Regions from separate parts of the Olleya sp. Hel_I_94 genome, predicted to be linked through region 1. Evidence: riboswitches for the same ligand, from Rfam matches in the RefSeq annotation. Region 1 holds a riboswitch; the other holds the start of a gene.

What was found. Region 1 has a riboswitch for thiamine pyrophosphate ahead of thiM (hydroxyethylthiazole kinase). Riboswitches for the same ligand answer to the same signal wherever they lie in the genome.
Region 2: it holds a riboswitch for thiamine pyrophosphate, as region 1 does, so the genes downstream of both, JM82_RS12045 (TonB-dependent receptor) here and thiM (hydroxyethylthiazole kinase) in region 1, are expected to answer to the same signal.

What each region holds. Positions count from the first base shown of each region.
Region 1 is NZ_VISI01000002.1:1,469,841-1,479,984, forward strand. It holds gene alaS (alanine--tRNA ligase) at 1-443, opposite strand, end outside; gene JM82_RS09830 (M23 family metallopeptidase) at 576-1,547, shown strand; gene JM82_RS09835 (MerR family transcriptional regulator) at 1,547-1,876, shown strand; gene JM82_RS09840 (LemA family protein) at 1,888-2,487, shown strand; gene JM82_RS09845 (TPM domain-containing protein) at 2,492-2,935, shown strand; gene JM82_RS09850 (TPM domain-containing protein) at 2,989-3,801, shown strand; gene JM82_RS09855 (hypothetical protein) at 3,846-4,682, shown strand; gene JM82_RS09860 (hypothetical protein) at 4,834-5,403, shown strand; TPP riboswitch at 5,476-5,568, shown strand; gene thiM (hydroxyethylthiazole kinase) at 5,648-6,421, shown strand; gene thiE (thiamine phosphate synthase) at 6,418-7,062, shown strand; gene tenA (thiaminase II) at 7,038-7,691, shown strand; gene thiD (bifunctional hydroxymethylpyrimidine kinase/phosphomethylpyrimidine kinase) at 7,679-8,494, shown strand; gene JM82_RS09885 (TonB-dependent receptor) at 8,693-10,144, opposite strand, start outside.
Region 2 is NZ_VISI01000002.1:1,953,280-1,963,423, reverse strand. It holds gene JM82_RS12055 (DUF4301 family protein) at 1-1,515, shown strand, start outside; gene arfB (alternative ribosome rescue aminoacyl-tRNA hydrolase ArfB) at 1,517-1,924, shown strand; TPP riboswitch at 2,043-2,133, shown strand; gene JM82_RS12045 (TonB-dependent receptor) at 2,236-4,494, shown strand; gene JM82_RS12040 (hypothetical protein) at 4,548-4,994, opposite strand; gene greA (transcription elongation factor GreA) at 5,148-5,621, shown strand; gene JM82_RS12030 (HIT family protein) at 5,757-6,146, shown strand; gene JM82_RS12025 (hypothetical protein) at 6,141-6,488, opposite strand; gene JM82_RS12020 (sensor histidine kinase) at 6,489-7,673, opposite strand; gene JM82_RS12015 (flavin reductase family protein) at 7,795-8,649, shown strand; gene JM82_RS12010 (DUF3127 domain-containing protein) at 8,695-9,072, shown strand; gene aat (leucyl/phenylalanyl-tRNA--protein transferase) at 9,429-10,055, shown strand; gene JM82_RS12000 (DNA-3-methyladenine glycosylase I) at 10,052-10,144, opposite strand, start outside.

The DNA.
Region 1 (10,144 bases):
CAAATATCAAAAGCTTCGGTATCCATTTTAAGGTTATCCTCATCGTCACTTCCTTCAAAAACGGTAACGTATAATATATCCTTATCAATTTTATACACTTCGGTTAAAAGCTCCCAAGCCCAAGCAATTGCTTCCTTTTTAAAATAATCGCCAAAAGACCAGTTACCCAACATTTCAAATAATGTGTGGTGGTAGGTGTCATAACCAACTTCTTCTAAATCGTTATGCTTTCCAGAGACACGTAAACATTTCTGGCTATCTGTAAGTCTATTATTTTTTGGTTGACCATTACCTAAAAAGTATTCTTTAAAAGGAGCCATACCAGAATTAACAAACATTAATGTTGGATCATCCTTTAACACCATTGGTGCAGAAGGTACGATACTATGTTTTTTATCTTCAAAAAATTTAAGGAAAGTTGCGCGTATATCTTGAGAGTTCATAATACTATGTTGATAATCTTGTTAGCATAAGCTTAACGCTTATTAAAACAATTTATATATTTGTTATTCGTTACTATTTAATTAACTGAAAAATTCAGGTTTATTAATTGCAAAAATAGTATAAATTAGATAATGAGTAAGGTAAAATATTATTATGATTCTGAAACGCTCTCTTATAAAAAAATAGAGCGCAAAAAAAGACGCACATTTAAGTTTATATCTTTATTCTTAGTTGCTGCTGCCTTATTTGGTTTTTTGTTTGTTTTTATTGGTGGTCACTACTTTGAATCGCCCAAAGAGAAAGCGTTAAAACGAGAATTATCAAACTTAGAATTACAGTTTGATTTACTTAATAAAAAAATGGAAGAGGCAGAAACAGTCTTAGCCAATATAGAAGATCGTGACAACGCCATTTACCGTTTATATTTTGAAGCTAACCCAATACCTGAAGAGCAACGTAAAGCTGGGTTTGGTGGTGTAAATAGATACAAAAAACTAGATGGTTATGATAATTCAGAATTAATTATTAGCAGTTCAAAACGCATAGATAAACTATTAAAACGTATTGTAGTACAATCCAAATCTTTAGATGAAATTGCTGTTTTAGCTGAAGAAAAAGAAAAACTACTACTTGCAATTCCTGCTATACAACCTGTTAGCAACGAAGACTTAACACGCATGGCTTCTGGTTATGGTATGCGATCTGACCCTTTTACTAAATTAAGAAAAATGCATTGGGGAATGGACTTTACCTCTCCTAGAGGTACACCTGTTTATGCATCTGGTGATGGTATTGTAGAGCGTGCAGACAGTAATTCTGCTGGATATGGAAACCATATTAGAATAGATCATGGTTATGGTTATGTATCGTTATACGCGCACTTATTTAAATATAATGTCCAAAAAAACCAACGTGTTAAACGTGGTGACTTAATTGGCTTTGTAGGTAGTACAGGACGCTCTGAAGCACCACACTTACATTACGAAATATTTAAAGATGGAGAACGTATTAACCCAATTAACTTTTACTATGGTAGTTTAACACCTGAAGAGTTTAATAAGTTATTAGAACGTGCTTCACTTGAAAACCAATCTTTAGATTAATGATTATAGAACTTCCAGAAAAACGGTATTACACCATAGGTGAAGTCGCTAAAGCATTTGATGTTAACACATCATTAATCCGTTTTTGGGAAAAAGAATTTGACGAGCTTAAGCCAAAAAAAACAGCAAAAGGCAATCGAAAATTTACACCTGAAGACATTAAAAACCTTCAACTAATTTTTCATTTAGTAAAAGAACGTGGGTTTACTCTGGATGGTGCAAAAATTCATTTAAAAGAAGAAAGAAAAAAAACACTTGATAATTTTGAAATTATAGCTAAATTGGAAGGTGTAAGAGATCAACTAATCAAACTAAAAGAACAACTTTAAAACCAACAATTATGAAAAAATGGCTTGTACCAGTAATTATTATTGCAATAATTGCTTTTAGCTTATACAAATGGGCAGTAGGAATAAACAATACAGCAGTAACTTTAGAAGCTAATGCAAAAACTGCGTGGTCTAATGTAGAGAGCACCTACCAAAGACGTAATGATTTATATAGCAGTGTAATTAAAACGGTTCAAGGATCTGCTGACTTTGAAAGAAAAACGTTAAACGAAGTTATTGCAGCACGTGCAAAAGCAACATCTGTTAATATTGATGCTAGTAATTTAACTCCAGAAAAAATGGAAGCTTTTCAAAAAGCACAGAGTGAATTAAGTGGATCTTTTAGTAGACTTATTGCCTCTTTTGAAAGATACCCAGAGTTAAAAACTACAGAACAGTTTAAAGAATTTATCTCTCAGCAAGAAGGTACTGAAAACCGAATAAATGTTGCTAGAGATAGATATAATGAAGAAGTAAATAAATATGATATTTATACTTCTAAATTCCCTAACAGCTTATTAACAGGATGGTTTGGATTTAAAGAAATGGCTAGATACAAAGCTGATCCAGGATCTGAAAACGTACCTGATGTAGAATTTAAATTTGACTAAAAACATGATACCTGAAGACGTAGAATCTTTTCTATCCACTACCGAAGAACAAGAAATTGTTGAGGCTATACGTATAGCAGAAGACCATACGTCTGGAGAAATCCGTGTGCATATTGAAAACACTTGTAATGACAACCTTGAAGGTCGCGCATTACAAGTGTTTTCTGTTTTAAAAATGCATAATACAAAAGACAGAAATGGTGTTTTAATTTACGTTGCTGTAAACGACCATAAATTTGGTATTTATGGAGATAAAGGTATTAACGATGTTGTGACTAAAGATTTTTGGGACAACACTAAGTTAATTATCCAAAATCAATTTAAAAATGGTCAGTTTAAACAAGGGTTAGTAGATGGTATTTTACATGCAGGCCAACAACTAAAAACCCATTTTCCAGTCCAAGACAATGACACTAACCAGTTGACTAATACGATCTCTAAAGGATGAAATTAAAAAACCAACGGTTAGCAGTTTTTAAGCAATCTATAAAACAGTATACAATGCCAATCATTGTATTATTACTGTTACTATCGTTTAGCACAAGTTTTGCACAATTTAAAATACCAGAAAAACCAAGCCTATCAAATGGTGGACAAACTAGCGTCTATGATTATGCAAATTTGTTATCCGCAAGTGAGAAAAGCACTTTAGAAAACAAATTAATAAAATACTCTGACACAACCTCAACACAAATTGTGGTTGCTATAATAGCATCCACAGATGGAGAATATATTAATTATTTAGGTACACAATGGGCACATGCTTGGGGAATTGGTCAAGAAAAAGAAGATAATGGTGTATTTATTTTATTAGCCAGAGACGACCGTAAAATAAATATTAGTACTGGTTATGGTGTAGAGCATTTATTAACAGACGCTATGTCGCGTCGTATTATAGAAAGAGACATAATACCATACTTTAAGCAAAATAATTATTATGGAGGCTTAAATCGTGGTGCTGATGCTATTTTTGAAGTCTTAACTGGAGCATATCAAGGCTCTAGACAGAACACCAACGCAGGAGAATTCCCTGTAGGACTTATATTCTTTTTGTTTATTGTGTTTGTCATCATACTAATCTCTGTATCTAAAAACCAAAAAGGTGGCAATGGTACAGATAACTTTGGAGGTGGTAGCAACACGACACGAAGTATTTTAGAAGCTATCATTTTAAGCAACTCTGGACGTGGAGGTTACAGAAGTGGTTCTGGAGGATTTGGAGGTGGTTTTGGAGGCTCTTCTGGAGGAGGTGGATTTGGTGGAGGCTTCGGTGGAGGTGGCTTTGGAGGTGGAGGCGCTTCTGGAGGTTGGTAATATTAAATTATATAATGGTTTCATATATCTGTGTTGTTCCAAAAATGAGAAAAATCCATTTAATATTATTAATCTTAATAACCATATCAAGTTGTAAAACTTTTGATTACAAAAGTAGATTTGAAGAAAAATATATAGGCAATCCAAAAAAAATCCAAATCACATTTTATGATGTAATTGAAATTGATGACACTATAAAAAAAGGAAAAATGAAATATTCAGAAATTTCATTCTTTGATAAAAAAAATAGAATATTCAAAGATTATAGTATCAATTCTAAAGGAGACACAATCGGAAAAAAATGTGAACGACTATTTAATAAAAAAGAACTTACTATCAAAAGCGTTTGTTATACAGATTCTACTGAAAATATCCTTTCTATTTATAAGTTACATAAGAATTTCAAAAAAAGCACATTTGAATTTTATCATAACAATAAATTATCTGGAAAAAGAATTTTTGAATACGCATCAAATAAAATTGATTATGTTGATTTTGGTTATGACAAAAACAATAAACTTAAAGATAAAACACTTATAATTCACGATAAAAAAGGTCGAATAATTAAATCTACAAGTTACAATCTAGAAGACAATAGTATTAAAAATATCATTGAGCATAAGTATGACAAAAACGGGAATGAATATGAACAAAATTGGTATAAGAAAGGAAAAAAACTTTTCACTTCTTACACTAACAGAAAATTTGATGACAGAAATAATTATATTTATGGAGAAAAACTATTTTTCAAAAATTCAGATACTATAAAATCTATTACAACAATAGAATATAAATATGATAAAAAAGGTAATATTATTTATAGATTAATTAATACGCACAACCAACCATCTCTCATAGAAGAAAGAAAAATAACTTATTAAACACGTGGCACAAGACCGTACATAATTAATTTGCCTGGTTCTCCAATACTTCCAAAAACCCTCACAGATTTTCTATTCGGTTTATAATTGCTAAATTAGTACCTAAATCACGTAAGAAAACATATACATACACGTTTTACGCAATTAAAAAATGACACGTCAAATCAGAGATAAACTAATTTATGAAAATCAAGAATATTATCTTAATACTGAACTAATAGAACTCTACTTTCGACAACATCCAGAAAAACGTCCTAAATTTGAAATAAGTTGTAGTGCTTTGTGGAGAGGATACGTTGCGATATTTGAGGTCAAAAATAATAAGCTTTTAATTAAAGAACTAGATTGGTTGACTGACATAAATTTTAATATGCAATCATTTCGAGATGAATTATTTCCAAATAACAAGTTTGAATGGTATTCTGGACTTATAAGAATTGATGAATTTAGAGGAGAATTTGACAAAGAACCTGAAAACGGAATATTTGAATATTTGGAGATTGAAAACGGAAATTTGATACAGAAAAGAACATTCAATTTTGAGGAACTTCAAAGATTTAAGAAAGAACAATATGACTATTTTTTATTGTCAGATGAAGTAGAAAGTCTTTATGAATTTTGGGGAAGAAATAATGAAAATGGAGTTATTAATAAAGAAAGCGTTAATAAAATCATTTTGAAAAACATTATGGAATACACTCAAAAAGTATACGTTGAATAAAATCATATTCAACAATTTAACCATTTAACAAATAAACTATATAGACAAATTCAAACAAAAAAAGTAACTTTACAAAATCGTTAGGGGTGCCCAAATATGGCTGAGATTATACCCTATGAACCTGATATGTTTAACAACAGCGGAGGGAAACGAGCCTTGTACATAATTGGATATATAATTATACAAGCCACTTTCGCAGCTACGAAAGTGGCTTTTTTTATTATAAAAATTGACAATAAATACTATGTCTAAAAAACAACAACTCAACAAAATTTTAAATGAATTAAAAGCACAGACACCTTTAGTTCATAACATTACCAACTATGTGGTGATGAACACTACTGCCAATGCATTACTTGCTATTGGCGCATCACCTGTAATGGCTCATGCAATTGAAGAGGTCGAAGAGATTACTTCCATTTCTTCTGCTTTGGTAATTAATATGGGAACACTTAGCCCAAAGTGGGTTGAAGCAATGGAATTAGCCATTAAAAAAGCTAACCAACTTAATATACCAGTTGTTTTTGACCCTGTAGGTGTAGGCGCTTCTTCATACAGAACTAAAACTGCTCTACAAATTATTGAACAATACAAACCTTCGGTTATTAGAGGAAATGCATCAGAAATTTTAGCATTAACTCAATTAAGCAATAATACTAAAGGTGTTGATAGTACAATAAGTTCAGAAAACGCATTAAATGCAGCTCAAGAGCTTTCAAAAAAATTAAATAGTACCATTGTTATAAGTGGTGCTGTAGATTATATTATTACTGGAGAGCTTATTGATAAAGTAACCAAAGGAAAACCTATTATGGCCAAAGTTACCGGAATGGGTTGCACTGCGACTAGCATCATTGGATCGTGTATAGCAGTACACTCAAACTACCATGTGGCTTCATATATGGCAATGGAATTAATGGGAAAAGCAGGTAATAAGGCTGAAAAAATATCAAAAGGTACTGGGAGTTTTCAAATAAATTTTCTTGATGCGTTATACCAAATTTCTAATAAAGAATGAAGCAGCAAGATTATTCTCTAATGTATGTTACTGATGAACGAATAACTGACAATACAGCGTTTTTAAATGTTTTAGAATCTAGTTTAAAAGGTGGCGTGAGCATAGTTCAATTAAGAGAAAAAAAACTAAACACAAAAGCATTTTATATTAGAGCCTTAGCTGTAAAAAATCTTTGTTTAAAATACAAGACTCCACTTATTATAAATGACAGAATAGATATTGCTTTAGCTATAGATGCAGACGGTGTACATATTGGTCAAAAGGATATGCCTGTAGGACTTGCTCGTAAGTTATTGGGCAAAAACAAAATTATTGGTTGGTCTGTAAGTAATATAAAACAAGCTTTGGAAGCTAACCATCTAGACGTGAATTATATTGGCATATCTCCAATTTTTAATACTAATACAAAAACAAAAGATTTAGACTTGCCATTAGGTATTGAAGGCTTAAAAGAAATAAAAAAAATATGCAGCATACCTATTATTTGTATTGGAGGTATCAACAACAAAAATACTGCAAGTATAATAAAACATGGATCAGATGGTGTAGCAATAGTTTCGGCTATTTCACAAGCTGACAATCCAGAACAAGCAACAGCACAATTAAAAGAAATTATATGTCAAACTGGTACGAAAAAATAAATTTAAAAACAGCACACATTTTAGAACAAATAAAAGCGCATCGTTTTATACAAGAGCTTATGGCTGGAACGCTTCCAAAAGACATATTTTATTTTTATATAAATCAAGATGCTATTTATTTATCTGAATACAAAAAGGTTTTGGCACAAATAGGTGTAAAATGTTCTGATGAAAATGATACACAGTTTTTTTTGAATGCAGCCACAGGAATCATAAATGTAGAAAATGCCTTGCATCAAAATTTTCTTAATCAAAAAATTATAACAAACGAAGCTTCAATTACGTGCGAACTATATATAAGTTACTTATCGCGTATGGCACATACTAAATCTTTAGAAGAAGGTCTTGCAGCTGTGCTTCCATGTTTTACTATTTACCAACAGATTGGAGATTATATTTTAGCCAATCAGACAAATAAAAACAATAATCCATACCAAGATTGGATTAACACCTATGGTGGAGAAGCATTTGCAAATTCAGTAAAAAGTGCAATTGAAATAACTAACAAACATACTATTAAAGCATCACATGAAAGTATAAATAACATGAATAAAGCTTTTGAAAAAGCTTCAAAATTAGAATGGATGTTTTGGGATAGTGCTTATAATAAAGAATCATGGAAAATATAAAAACACCCTACAAAAGTGTATTAACTATTGCTGGTAGCGACTCTGGTGGTTGCGCAGGAATACAGGCTGATATCAAAAGTATTTCGGCATGTGGCGCATTTGCAGCAAGTGTCATAACTGCATCTACAGCGCAAAATACCAAGGGTGTCTTTGATATACATCCAATGCCTATTTTTCATATTAAAAAACAACTGGATGCTGTGTTCTCTGATATTAATTTTGATGCCATAAAAATAGGCATGCTCCATTCTTGTGAAGTAATAGAAATTGTTGGTATGAAATTAGCTGAATACAATGCAAAAAACGTTGTACTAGATCCTGTAATGATAGCAACATCAGGCGACAAGTTAATTACAGATCAAGCTATAGATTGCTTAAAAAAATTATTACCAAAAGCATTGTTAATTACACCAAATAGTAAGGAAGCAGAAACATTAATTGGATATGTAATCCATAAAAACAACGTTAAAGCTGCTGCAAAAGATATTGGCCTAACGTTTAAAACATCTGTATTATTAAAAGGTGGTCATTTAGAAGATACTTTAGACGATATGTTTGATGTATTGTACAATTATTCAACTGATACATTATCTGTGTTTAAAAACCCAAGAATACACACAAATAATACACATGGTACTGGTTGCAGTTTATCTTCAAGTATAGCTGCATTTTTAAGTAAAGACGATGACTTAGAATATGCTGTTAAGCAAGCTTGTGAATATATAAACATGGCTATTGCTAATGGGAAAAACAAAATTTTAGGAAAAGGAAATGGTCCTATAAATCACTTTGGATTAAAATAACGACTTGCAATATTTAATTTATCTACAAACTTTTACTAACATAACACCTCAGCTATTTTAAATAAATGCATGTATTAAAAAGCACATAACTATAAACAATGCACATTATTTAATCACATATTATACAACACAAAAGCAGCTTACGTTTTAGGGTAAGCTGCTTTTTTTATTATAGACTTTATGTAGGTTATGGATTAATTAATCCATGTAATACATACCATTATCTCTAGTTTCTCCCTTAGACCCTAAACTGTTAAACTTCCAACTAAAGTTAAGCATAAAGTATTGACGTAATACAGTACTTTGCGTATCCTGTATATAGTCATTAGTAGCTGTACGCCTTGCGTTGGTATTTTGATTTAATAAATCATAAACTTTTAGCGTGACTAACCCTTTATCTTTTAATACTGAATACGCTACACTAGCATTCCAAAACCAAGCATCTTTTTGAAAACCATCTGCTATATTTGGATTATAATTATAGGTGACATCATTTCGCCATTCTAAACCTTTTGGAAGAAAAAATGCAGTATTTAAATCTAAATTATGAGATGTGAAGTTTCTGTCTTCAAAAGCTTCAATATCATATTTGTTATTTGTAAATGAAATTCGGTAACGTGGTTTAAACTCAAAAATAGTATTATAAACATAATCAATCCCAAAGTTTGGATTAAACACCAATACATTACTTGCGTATTGCACGTCGTTATTATAGTTTATATTTTTTGAAAAGTTTGACCAGTTACCAATTTTAAATCTTACAGATTGTAAAGAGTCTATTTTAAACTTTTTACTATAATCCAATCCAAAATACCCACTTTGATTACCGTCTACATTGTCATAAGTAGTAATACGTTTTAAAGTTGCTGGATCAATTGTTGTTCTGGACACTACTGCATTTTGACTTCTAGAAATATTAGCATACATATAAAAACCAGAACGTTCTTGCCAATTATAAGCATTAAAGCCCATGTAAAAACTATGCTCATTAGTTGGCTCTAGATTAGGATTACCTACAACTGTATTTAATGGGTTTGACACATCCTCAAACGCTTGTAATTGCCTTAAAGATGGTGGTCTATTTGATAGTCTGTAATTGGCGTAAATAGAAGCCTTTTTACTAAATCTATAATTAAAATTAGATCGTAGTTCGACTGCTTTAAAATCTCTTTCAACATTAAATTGCGGTCGTAATCCATCTTGATTTTTCAAAGTTCTAGACACGTAATCTGCACCTATTCTAGCTGACCATTTTTCTTTATTATAACTTAAGCTAACTCCTGGTGCACTTTTTATATCAGTGTATTCAAAATCTGTACTTAACAGTTCATTAAAAGCATCATAATTATCTGTACCAGAGTTGTAATCAAAGGTACTTTGTATGTTTTCGTCTTTATTACGTTGGTATTCATAATCAAAACTTACAAAAAATTCTTTTTCAATAACTGGCAATCTATAGCTTATGTCAGTTTGTAAATTGTTGCTTGAGTTATCACCATCAGTAAATTGGTTTCGGTTAATAGTTTCTGGACTTGATCCAAACACTTCGGTATTAGAATTTATAAAGTCTTCACTTTCGCTATTATTAAAACTGTTATCCAATCCAAATCTTAAAAAGGCACCTTTATTACCAAACTTTTTAGTAACGCT
Region 2 (10,144 bases), 480 kb from region 1:
AAAGGATTAACACTTAAAAAGGTAGAGCAACAATTACAGTTGCTTAAAACAGGATTACCCTTCATTAATTTAGAAAGAGCAGCAACTATTGAAGACGGAATACTTAAGTTTTCTGAGCAAGAGAAATCGGGTTTAATAAAGGTTTATGATGCTCAAAAAGAAGCAATCAAAATTGTCAAATTTGTTCCTGCTTCTGGAGCAGCGACCAGGATGTTTAAATTTTTATTTGATTTTATCAAGGATTTTAAGCCTAAAAAGCAAAGTATAAATGCTTATGTAAATAAATTTAAGGCTTCAGAGTTATCTTTATTTTTTATTGGGTTAGAAAAACTACCTTTTTATAATCTAGTAATAACCTATTTAAAGTCACAAAACAAAAACTATAATAAATTATCAAACGATGAAAAATTGGTTGCGTTTATCAAAGCTATTTTAAACGATGATCAATTAGCTTTTAGTGCTTTTCCAAAAGGATTATTACCGTTTCATAAATATAAAAATCATTTAGCAAGCGCTTTTGAGGAGCATTTATTTGAGGCTGCATTGTACTCGACCTCAAATGGTAAAGCTTCTCTTCATTTTACTATTTCAGAAAAACATAAAGAAAAGTTTGATGCTGAGTTTGCTAGAATTCAACAAATAGTTGAAAGCAAAACCAATACTAAATTTGATATTTCTTTTTCTTATCAAAAAGAATCTACAGATACAATAGCAGTTTCAGCAAAAAATGAAATTGTTAGAGAGGACAATCACGAGCTATATTTTAGACCATCTGGTCATGGTGCTTTACTTGAAAACCTAAACGACTTTGATGCTGACATTATTTTTATTAAAAATATTGATAATGTTGTAGTTTATAAATATGAAGAAGAAGTCGCTAAGTCTAAAAAAATGCTAGCAGGTTTATTGATTAATATAAAAAAGCAAGCGTTTAAGTATGCCAAAGATTTAGATACAAAGCAATTGTCGCATGAGGATATAGTTGAAATCGCAGAGTTTTTGATTTGTAAAATGAATGTTGTAATTTCTCCTGAATTTGAAAAATATTCTACAGCATATCAAATAGATTATTTAAAAAATAAACTAGACAGACCAATCCGTATTTGTGGTATGGTTGAAAACGAAGGAGAGCCAGGAGGAGGTCCATTTTGGGTTAAAGATGAAGGTGCAAATCTGTCTTTGCAAATAGTAGAATCTGCTCAAATTAACAAAAAGGATAAAGAACAAAAAAACATCTTAAAAAAAGCGACGCATTTTAATCCTGTAGACATTGTTTGTAGTATAAAAAACTATAAAGGCGAAACGTATGATCTTCAAAAATTTGTTGACCACCAAACAACTTTTATTACTATGAAAACAAAAGTTGGAAAAGATATTAAAGCGTTAGAGTTGCCAGGACTTTGGAACGGAAGTATGTCCAATTGGAATACTATTTTTGTGGAAGTACCTTTAGTTACCTTCAATCCAGTAAAAACGGTTAATGACTTACTAAAACCAACACATCAAGTCTTATAACGTGTTAGACAAACAAGCTTTAGAGAAAGAATTTAACCTTAAAGCTATCAGAAGTTCTGGTAGTGGTGGACAGCATGTCAATAAGGTTGCTACTAAAATAGAGTTAAGTTTTTCTATTAATGATTCTGTAGTTCTTGCAAACGACCAAAAAGAACGGATTATATCAAAATTAGCAACTAGGCTAACTAAAGATCAGGTATTATTATTGCAATGTGGAGACACTAGAAGTCAATTAAAAAATAAAGGGATTATTATAAAACGTGCAATTGCTATTTTACAACAAGCTTTACAAGTAGATCCAGAGCGTAAACCAACCAAAATCCCAAGAGCAGTTATTCGTAAACGCTTAAAAAACAAAAAACACAACTCAGATATAAAAGCTAATCGAAAAAAACCAAAAATAGAGTAGCTTATTATATCAGTCTTAATTGTATTTTAACAATATTAATTATTGCGTAGATTATTCTTTGAAAAAAAAATCAAGAATCATATTTCATAAATCAAAATTCTAATCTACCTTTGCAGCGTTCTCAAAAAAGGGGTGCCTATATCGGCTGAGATCATACCCATTGAACCTAGAACAGGTAATGCTGTTTAGGAAATTTGAAACACATTTTTTGTGTTACTATGTAATATATAGAGAGTCTATGTATTACAAAATTTAATTAATAACAATTAAGAATAATTACCTCTTTTTATTCGATTAGTAATTTAATCGTAATGAAAAATTTATTTCTTTTTTTAACACTATTAGTGTTATCGGTCAGTGTTAACGCACAAGACAAAAAAACAGTTGAGTCGGACTCTACAAAAATCACAAAACTTGATGAAGTGTTACTATCTGCTACTAGAGCAAAGGATAAGACACCAGTAGCTTTTTCAAACATCACAAAAGAAGAGTTAGAATCTATAAATCTTGGTCAGGATTTACCAGTATTATTAGATCAATTACCATCTGTAGTAACAACAAGTGATGCAGGAGCAGGTGTTGGTTATACAGGGATTAGAGTTAGAGGTAGTGATGCGACACGTGTCAATGTGACTATCAACGGAATACCTTACAATGACCAAGAAAGTCAAGGGACATTCTGGGTTAATATGCCTGATTTTGTAAGTTCTGTTGAGGATATTCAATTACAACGTGGTGTTGGAACATCTACCAATGGATCTGGTGCTTTTGGAGCTAGCTTAAACTTAAAAACACTTAATCCATCGACTGATGGTTATGCTACAACAACTAACGCAGTAGGTAGTTTTGGAACTAGAAAACATAATATTAGTATTGGTTCTGGAATTAAAAATAATTTTTATGCTGAAGCTAGATTATCCAATATACAAAGTGATGGATATATTGATAGAGCTAGAGCAGACTTAAATAGTTATTATACAGAAGCTGGTTTTGTTAACGAAAAAACATCCATAAAAGCTATTGTTTTTGGAGGAAAAGAAGAGACTTACCAGTCTTGGTACGGAACACCAGAAGCAGTTGTTAATAACGATTTAGAAGGAATTCAGGCTTTTATTGATAGAAATTATCCAAGTGATGCAGAAGCTGAAAATTTATTAAATTCAGGAAGAACTTATAATTACTACACTTATGATAATGAAATTGATAGCTATCAACAAACACATTATCAATTACATGCTTCTCACCAATTTAACTCTATATTTTCTGCTAATATTTCTGGTAATTTTACAACAGGTAAAGGTTATTATGAACAATATAAAGATGGTGAGGAATTAGGTGACTATTTCCCAAATAATGTAAATGCTTCAGACGAAGGTGATGTCATTAGAAGACGTTGGTTAGATAATAACTTTACAGCAATTGTATATTCACTTAACTATAAAAAGGATAAGTTAAATTTATATTTAGGTGGTGGATATAATTCTTATAAAGGGGATCATTTTGGTGAAGTTATCTGGGATTCATTTGAAACACCAATACCTGTAAGAAGCAATTATTATTTTAGTTATGGAGATAAACAAGATTTTAATACGTACTTAAAAGCCGAGTATAATATCAATTCAAATTTATTTGCATTACTAGATTTACAATATAGAACGGTTGATTATGAGTCTGTTGGAACAAGCTCAGATTTACTAGATATTAATGTAAAAGAAACGTATAATTTTTTCAATCCAAAAATGGGATTAACCTACAGGATTAATAATAATAGTAATGTGTATGGATCTTACGCTGTAGGTAACAGAGAGCCAAATCGTGACGATTTAACAAAAAATCCAATCAAGCCAGTATCGGAACAGTTACATGATTTTGAGTTTGGTTATAAATTACAAAATTCTAAGTTTTACTTAAACGCTAATTTATACTATATGGATTATAAAGATCAATTAGTGTTAACAGGAGATTTAGATGATGTTGGTGATCCAATCAGACAAAATGTAGCAGATAGTTACAGAGCTGGTATCGAGATACAAACAGGATATAAATTATCGGATCAATTTAGGATTGATGCTAATGCAACTTTTAGTCAAAACAAAATTAAAGCGTTTGATTATGTCGTTTATGACACGCAGTATGACCCTAGCACATTTGATACAGTATCTTATGATGCTGTTGTGACAACTTATAATGATACAGATATCTCATTTTCGCCAAACGTAATTTTTGGTAGTACATTAACCTACTCGCCAATTAAAAATGCTAACATCGCTTTATTATCTAAGTACGTTGGGCAACAATATTTAGACAACACGTCAAGTGATAGTAAAAGTATGGATGGCTATTTTGTAAATAACTTAAATGTGTCTTATCGTATCAAACCAACTTGGATTAAAGAGATCGCTTTTAATGTATTGGTTAACAATGTGTTTAATAATAAATATGTGTCTAATGGTTATACGTATAGCTATTTTTATAGACCAGAAAACTCTAATGATGCACCAATCACAGAAAATTTTTATTACCCACAAGCAACCACTAACTTTTTAGCAGGTGTAACCTTAAAATTTTAACCAATAATTTTTTAACAACCCTTTAAAAGCATCTCTAATTTAGAGGTGCTTTTTTAGTTATTGTAAACTCTAATAACATCTCCATTAACCTCTACAAAGTAAGGTTTTAAACTATATTGTCCACTAGTACCATCAAAAGGAACACCTCCACCAGCAACACTATAACTATTACCATCATCACAATTACAAGTTGCAATACCACTTTCAACAGTTAGTAAAGAGCAGTCTGAAGGGACGTGATTAGGGTCTGTAATTTCTAAAGCATAATAAGTGTTACCTGTGTAATAAATAACAATACCATTATACCCAAAACCATTAATAACAATACTACCACCAGGAAACTCTAAGTCATTATATTGTGGTAAAGTTGTGTTTATGGAATTAAAAGTGTCAAAATTAATATTTGGTATAAAATTATTGCTGTTATCAGCATCATCGTTTTTTTGACATGACGTTATTAGCGCAAAGCATAATATTATTGTAGTTAAAGACCTTAACATATAAATTTAATAATTTTTTAGGATTGCAATTTACAACAATTACAATGTTGAGTTAAATATTTTGTATATTTGTAAGACAAAATCTCGTGTCGACGAGATTTTTGTGTTTAACGCTAAATTGTTTTAGCGTCTTTTTATTTAAACGAAAAAAATATGAGTAAAGTATCTTATTATACAGCAGAAGGGTTAAAAAAATTGCGTGACGAGCTTAAGCAGCTTAAGGATGTGGAGCGCGTTAAGGCCTCTAGAGCAATAGCAGAAGCAAGAGATAAAGGTGATTTAAGTGAAAATGCAGAGTATGATGCAGCCAAGGAAGCGCAAGGTATGCTAGAAATGCGTATCGCGAAGCTAGAAGATCAAATGGCTGGAGCACGTGTTATTGACGAGTCACAAATGGACACCTCTAAAATATTAGTCCTATCTAAAGTAAAAATCAAAAACCAAACCAATGGTATGGAAATGAATTATACTTTAGTAGCAGATGGCGAAGCAGATTTAGCCTCAGGTAAAATATCTGTAAACAGCCCAATAGGTAAAGGTTTATTAGGGAAATCAGTTGGTGATGTTGCCGAAATACAAGTACCAAGTGGTATTATTAAATTTGATATTGTCGAAATTAGTAGATAATATTTCATTTAAATAATAACGCTAAAGCGGAAATATATAAAAATGTAAATTTTTTTAAGATTCCTGTTTATTCTGAGACAAATTTCAGGTTAGCAGGAATCTTTTTTTATCTTTAGTTTCTAAACCGAAACCTATATGTCATCCATTTTTACAAAAATAGTAAACGGAGAAATTCCGTGTTATAAAGTAGCCGAAACCGAAGATTTTTTAGCCTTCTTAGATGTTAATCCTAATGCTAAAGGACATACCTTATGTATTCCTAAAAAAGAAGTAAATAAACTTTTTGATTTAGACCAAACCACTTATACTCAGTTAATGCTATTTTCCAGAAAAGTGGCAATAGCTTTAGAAAAAGCTGTGCCTTGTAAACGTGTTGGTGTAAGTGTAATTGGTTTAGAAGTACCACATGTACATGTGCATTTAATACCATTAAATACAATGGAAGACGCAAGGTTTATTAATAAAGTGTCTTTACAAAAGGAAGATTTTGATGCTTTAGCAAAAGCAATTGCTGCCAATTTATAATTGGTAAACTAAAACGCTTAGTATTGCAGCAATTAAAAGGGTAGCTGCACCAATTAAAATCCAAAACAGACTTTTGTACTTTTTAGATGATTTTTTAGGCTGGAAAGCTTTCATCTGGTAGTCATAAACGCGCTCAATGTCATCCGTCCAACGTGCTGGATAGATTTTAGTATTACAAACAATGCAATTCATTTCCGTACTTACCTCTTGTGTAATGCTTTTATAAAAAGAAGTTTCAATAAAACGTTGTTTAAACGTTAATTGCAGTCCTTTAGTGCTAAAGCATTCAGGGCAATTATTATTTAAATCAACAGTATTTATTGTTAGTAATCTATCAGACATTTATATTGTTTTTAGGCTAATCTGCATAGTTGTTCCTTTTCCTTTTTCAGAGTGCAAAACTTTTATACGACCATTATGAAAGTCTTCTACAATTCGTTTTGCCAATGATAAGCCAAGTCCCCAACCACGTTTTTTAGTTGTATAACCAGGCTCAAAGATAGTACTAAATTCGTTTTTACTTATTCCTTTTCCTGTATCTGTTACAGTTATTTTTACACGTTGTTCTAACTGTGTGATACTGACATGCAAATCACCTTTTCCCTTCATGGCATCTATAGCATTTTTAACTAAATTTTCAATAGTCCAACCATATAATTGGGTATTTAAATTAACGTATATAGGGTGATCAGGTAAAGTGATATCAAAATTTATTAGTCTTGAAGATCTTGTTTTTAAGTAGTCATAAGCGTCTTTGGTTTCAGCAACAATATCAACCTTATTTAGTGTTGGAAGCGATCCTATTTTACTAAATCGCTCTGTGATTGTTTGCAAACGACTAATGTCTTTTTCTATTTCTTTTATGTATTCAGGATTAGTATTTTCACCTTTTAAAATTTCGGTCCAACCAATTAATGATGATAAAGGCGTCCCGATTTGATGTGCGGTTTCTTTAGCCATTCCTGACCATAATTTATTTTGAGTTGCAATTTTAGAGCTGCGATAAAAAAAGTAAACCACTGCTCCAAATAAGACAATAATTAATAACAGCGCTAATGGATAATATTTTAGTTTATTTAAAAGTGGTGAGTTTCCGTAGTATAGCATACCTAAGGACTCATCGCTATTAGTTTTGTTATTATAATAGGATAATGCAATAGGGTGGTTTTCTTCTTCAAATTGTAATTGACTTTTTCTTAAAAAAGCATCAACATTTTTTATTCCTAAAGTATCTAAATTATTAAAGCTACTTATTTCTCCTTTAGGAGATACTAAAATCATTGGAGTTGTAGAGGTGGAATCTGTTATAATAAATGTTGTGACATTGTTTACTTCGCCATCCAACCCGTTTCTAAAACTATTTAAAAAATCACTTTGTGCATAGGACCATGTTTGCATTTTTCTGCGTTCTTCTGCTTTAAATTTTTGAAAAAACACATACGTATTCCATAGTATTAAAGAGATAATAGCAAATGAAGCAATAATTATTATCCAGCGTATAAGCTGACGATGTTTTGTAAAAAACATGATTGTTAGTTTTTGGTGTTAATATAATGCAATTCTGTTAATATTATAGTGGAGGTTGGTTACTAATTGCCTTTTAGTTGACCGTCAGATTGTGTATTTTTGTAGTAAACAATACTCCTTTATGTTATCATTTACACCACAAGAATTCTCTACAGCTAAATTACATGGCTATTTACTTAGTGCTGTTGCACCTAGACCAATAGCTTTTGCTAGTACAATAGATGCAGACGGAAAACCTAATTTATCACCTTTTAGTTTTTTTAATGTGTTTAGTGCTAATCCACCAATATTAATTTTTTCGCCAGCAAGACGTGTTAGAGATAATACTATTAAGCATACATTGGTTAATGCAGAAGCTACTAAAGAGGTTGTAATTAATGTGGTCAACTACGATATTGTACAGCAAATGTCTTTAAGTAGTACAGAGTATCCTGAAGGTATAAACGAATTTGAAAAAGCAGGTCTGACTATGTTAAAATCAGATGTGGTAAAACCATTTAGGGTAGCAGAAAGTCCTGTACAAATGGAATGTAAAGTTAATCAAATCGTGCATCTTGGTGAAAACGCTGGAGCAGGTAATTTAATTATTTGTGAAGTGGTTAAAATGCATGTGTCTGAAGATGTCTTGGATGAAAATGGTGCAATTGACCAAAATAAATTAGATTTAGTATCTAGAGCAGGAGGTAGTTATTATAGCAGAGCAAAATCTGGATTTTTTGAAATTCCAAAACCGTTGTCAACCCTTGGTATAGGTGTTGACGCTTTACCAAAAGCAGTTAGAGAAAGTGCTGTTTTAACAGGAAATGATTTGGGACTTTTAGGGAATGTTGAAAACTTACCTGAGGAAAATAGCATTCAGGCTTTTAAAAACCAACATAATTTAAGTTCTTTGTCGACTGAACAAAAACATAAAAAAGCAAAAGACTTTTTAAGTTTTAGTGATGTGGAAAGCGCTTGGAAAGTGTTGTTATCGTAAGTTTACGATATTTAATTAGACGAATATTTAATAATTATATAGAAAATGGAAGTACAAGGTAAAGTTAAGCTAGTAGGAGAAACTCAAAGTTTTGGTAGCAACGGATTTAGAAAAAGAGAATTAGTAGTAACTACAGAAGAGCAATATCCTCAACATATTTTAGTAGAGTTTGTTCAAGATAAATGTGATTTATTAAACAACTATCAAGTAGGTCAAGATGTTAAAGTTAACATCAATTTACGTGGTAGAGAATGGGTTAATCCTCAAGGAGAAACTAAATATTTTAACTCTATTCAGGGTTGGAGAATTGAAGGCGTACAAGCAGGAGCAGCACCTCAAGGGATGCCAGAAGTGCCACCAGCACAAGCTTTTGAGCCAGCTAACAATGTAAAAGATGAAGATCACGACGATTTACCATTTTAAGTAATAGTCAATCTTTAAACAATAACTTTATTAAAATTAGTTGTTGTACTAGATATAAAAAACCTCAAGACTTTTGTTTTGAGGTTTTTTTATAAAAAAAAGTCTTGTAATTAAACAAGACTTTTTAAAATAGTGGATTTTATTAGCCTTTAGTTATAAACTTTAAAAACAGTGGAAAACTAATTATCAATATAAAGACTACATAAATATCTGAAAAATAAATTAATTAGAAGATAAAACGTTGGTAATTAATGTTATAAAATTAAATATTAGTGTTTTTTGTAAGTAAATACAGTTTATAATAAGGTTTTCTAATTCAATTTCTTACTTTAATATCTTAAACTAATTGACGACAAATGGAATTTTTAAATAATAATCATGTGTTTCCTGAAGTTGATAAAGCCACAGAAGATGGTCTTTTAGCTGTTGGTGGAGATTTAAGTGCAAACCGATTGTTAACTGCGTATCAAAAAGGCATTTTTCCTTGGTTTGAAGACGATAATACTATAATGTGGTGGTCTCCAGATCCTAGATTTGTATTGTTTCCAAAAGATTTAAAAGTGTCTAAAAGCATGAAGCAAATCCTGCGTAACACAGATTTTGTGGTCACAGTTAATAAAGATTTTAACGCTGTTATTACATCTTGTGCTGCAGCAAAACGACCAGGACAAGATGATACTTGGATTACAAAAGGTATGATTGACGCCTATACTAAATTACATCAATTAGGTTATGCAAAGTCTATAGAAGTTTGGCTGAATAATACACTTGTTGGAGGCTTATATGGTGTAGACTTAGGTAACGGTGTTTTTTGTGGAGAAAGCATGTTTGCTAAAGTAAGTAATGCCAGTAAAGTAGGGTTTATAAGTTTTATTCAAAATACAAACTATAAGCTTATTGACTGTCAAGTTTACACAAATCACTTGGAAAGTTTAGGTGCAATGGATATTTCTAGAGTGCAGTTTTTAAAGTATTTAACTTAAACCTCATGGTATCTAAAACAAGCTACTTCATGGTCATTAACCATGCCTACAGCTTGCATAAATGCGTAAACAACAGTTGATCCAACAAA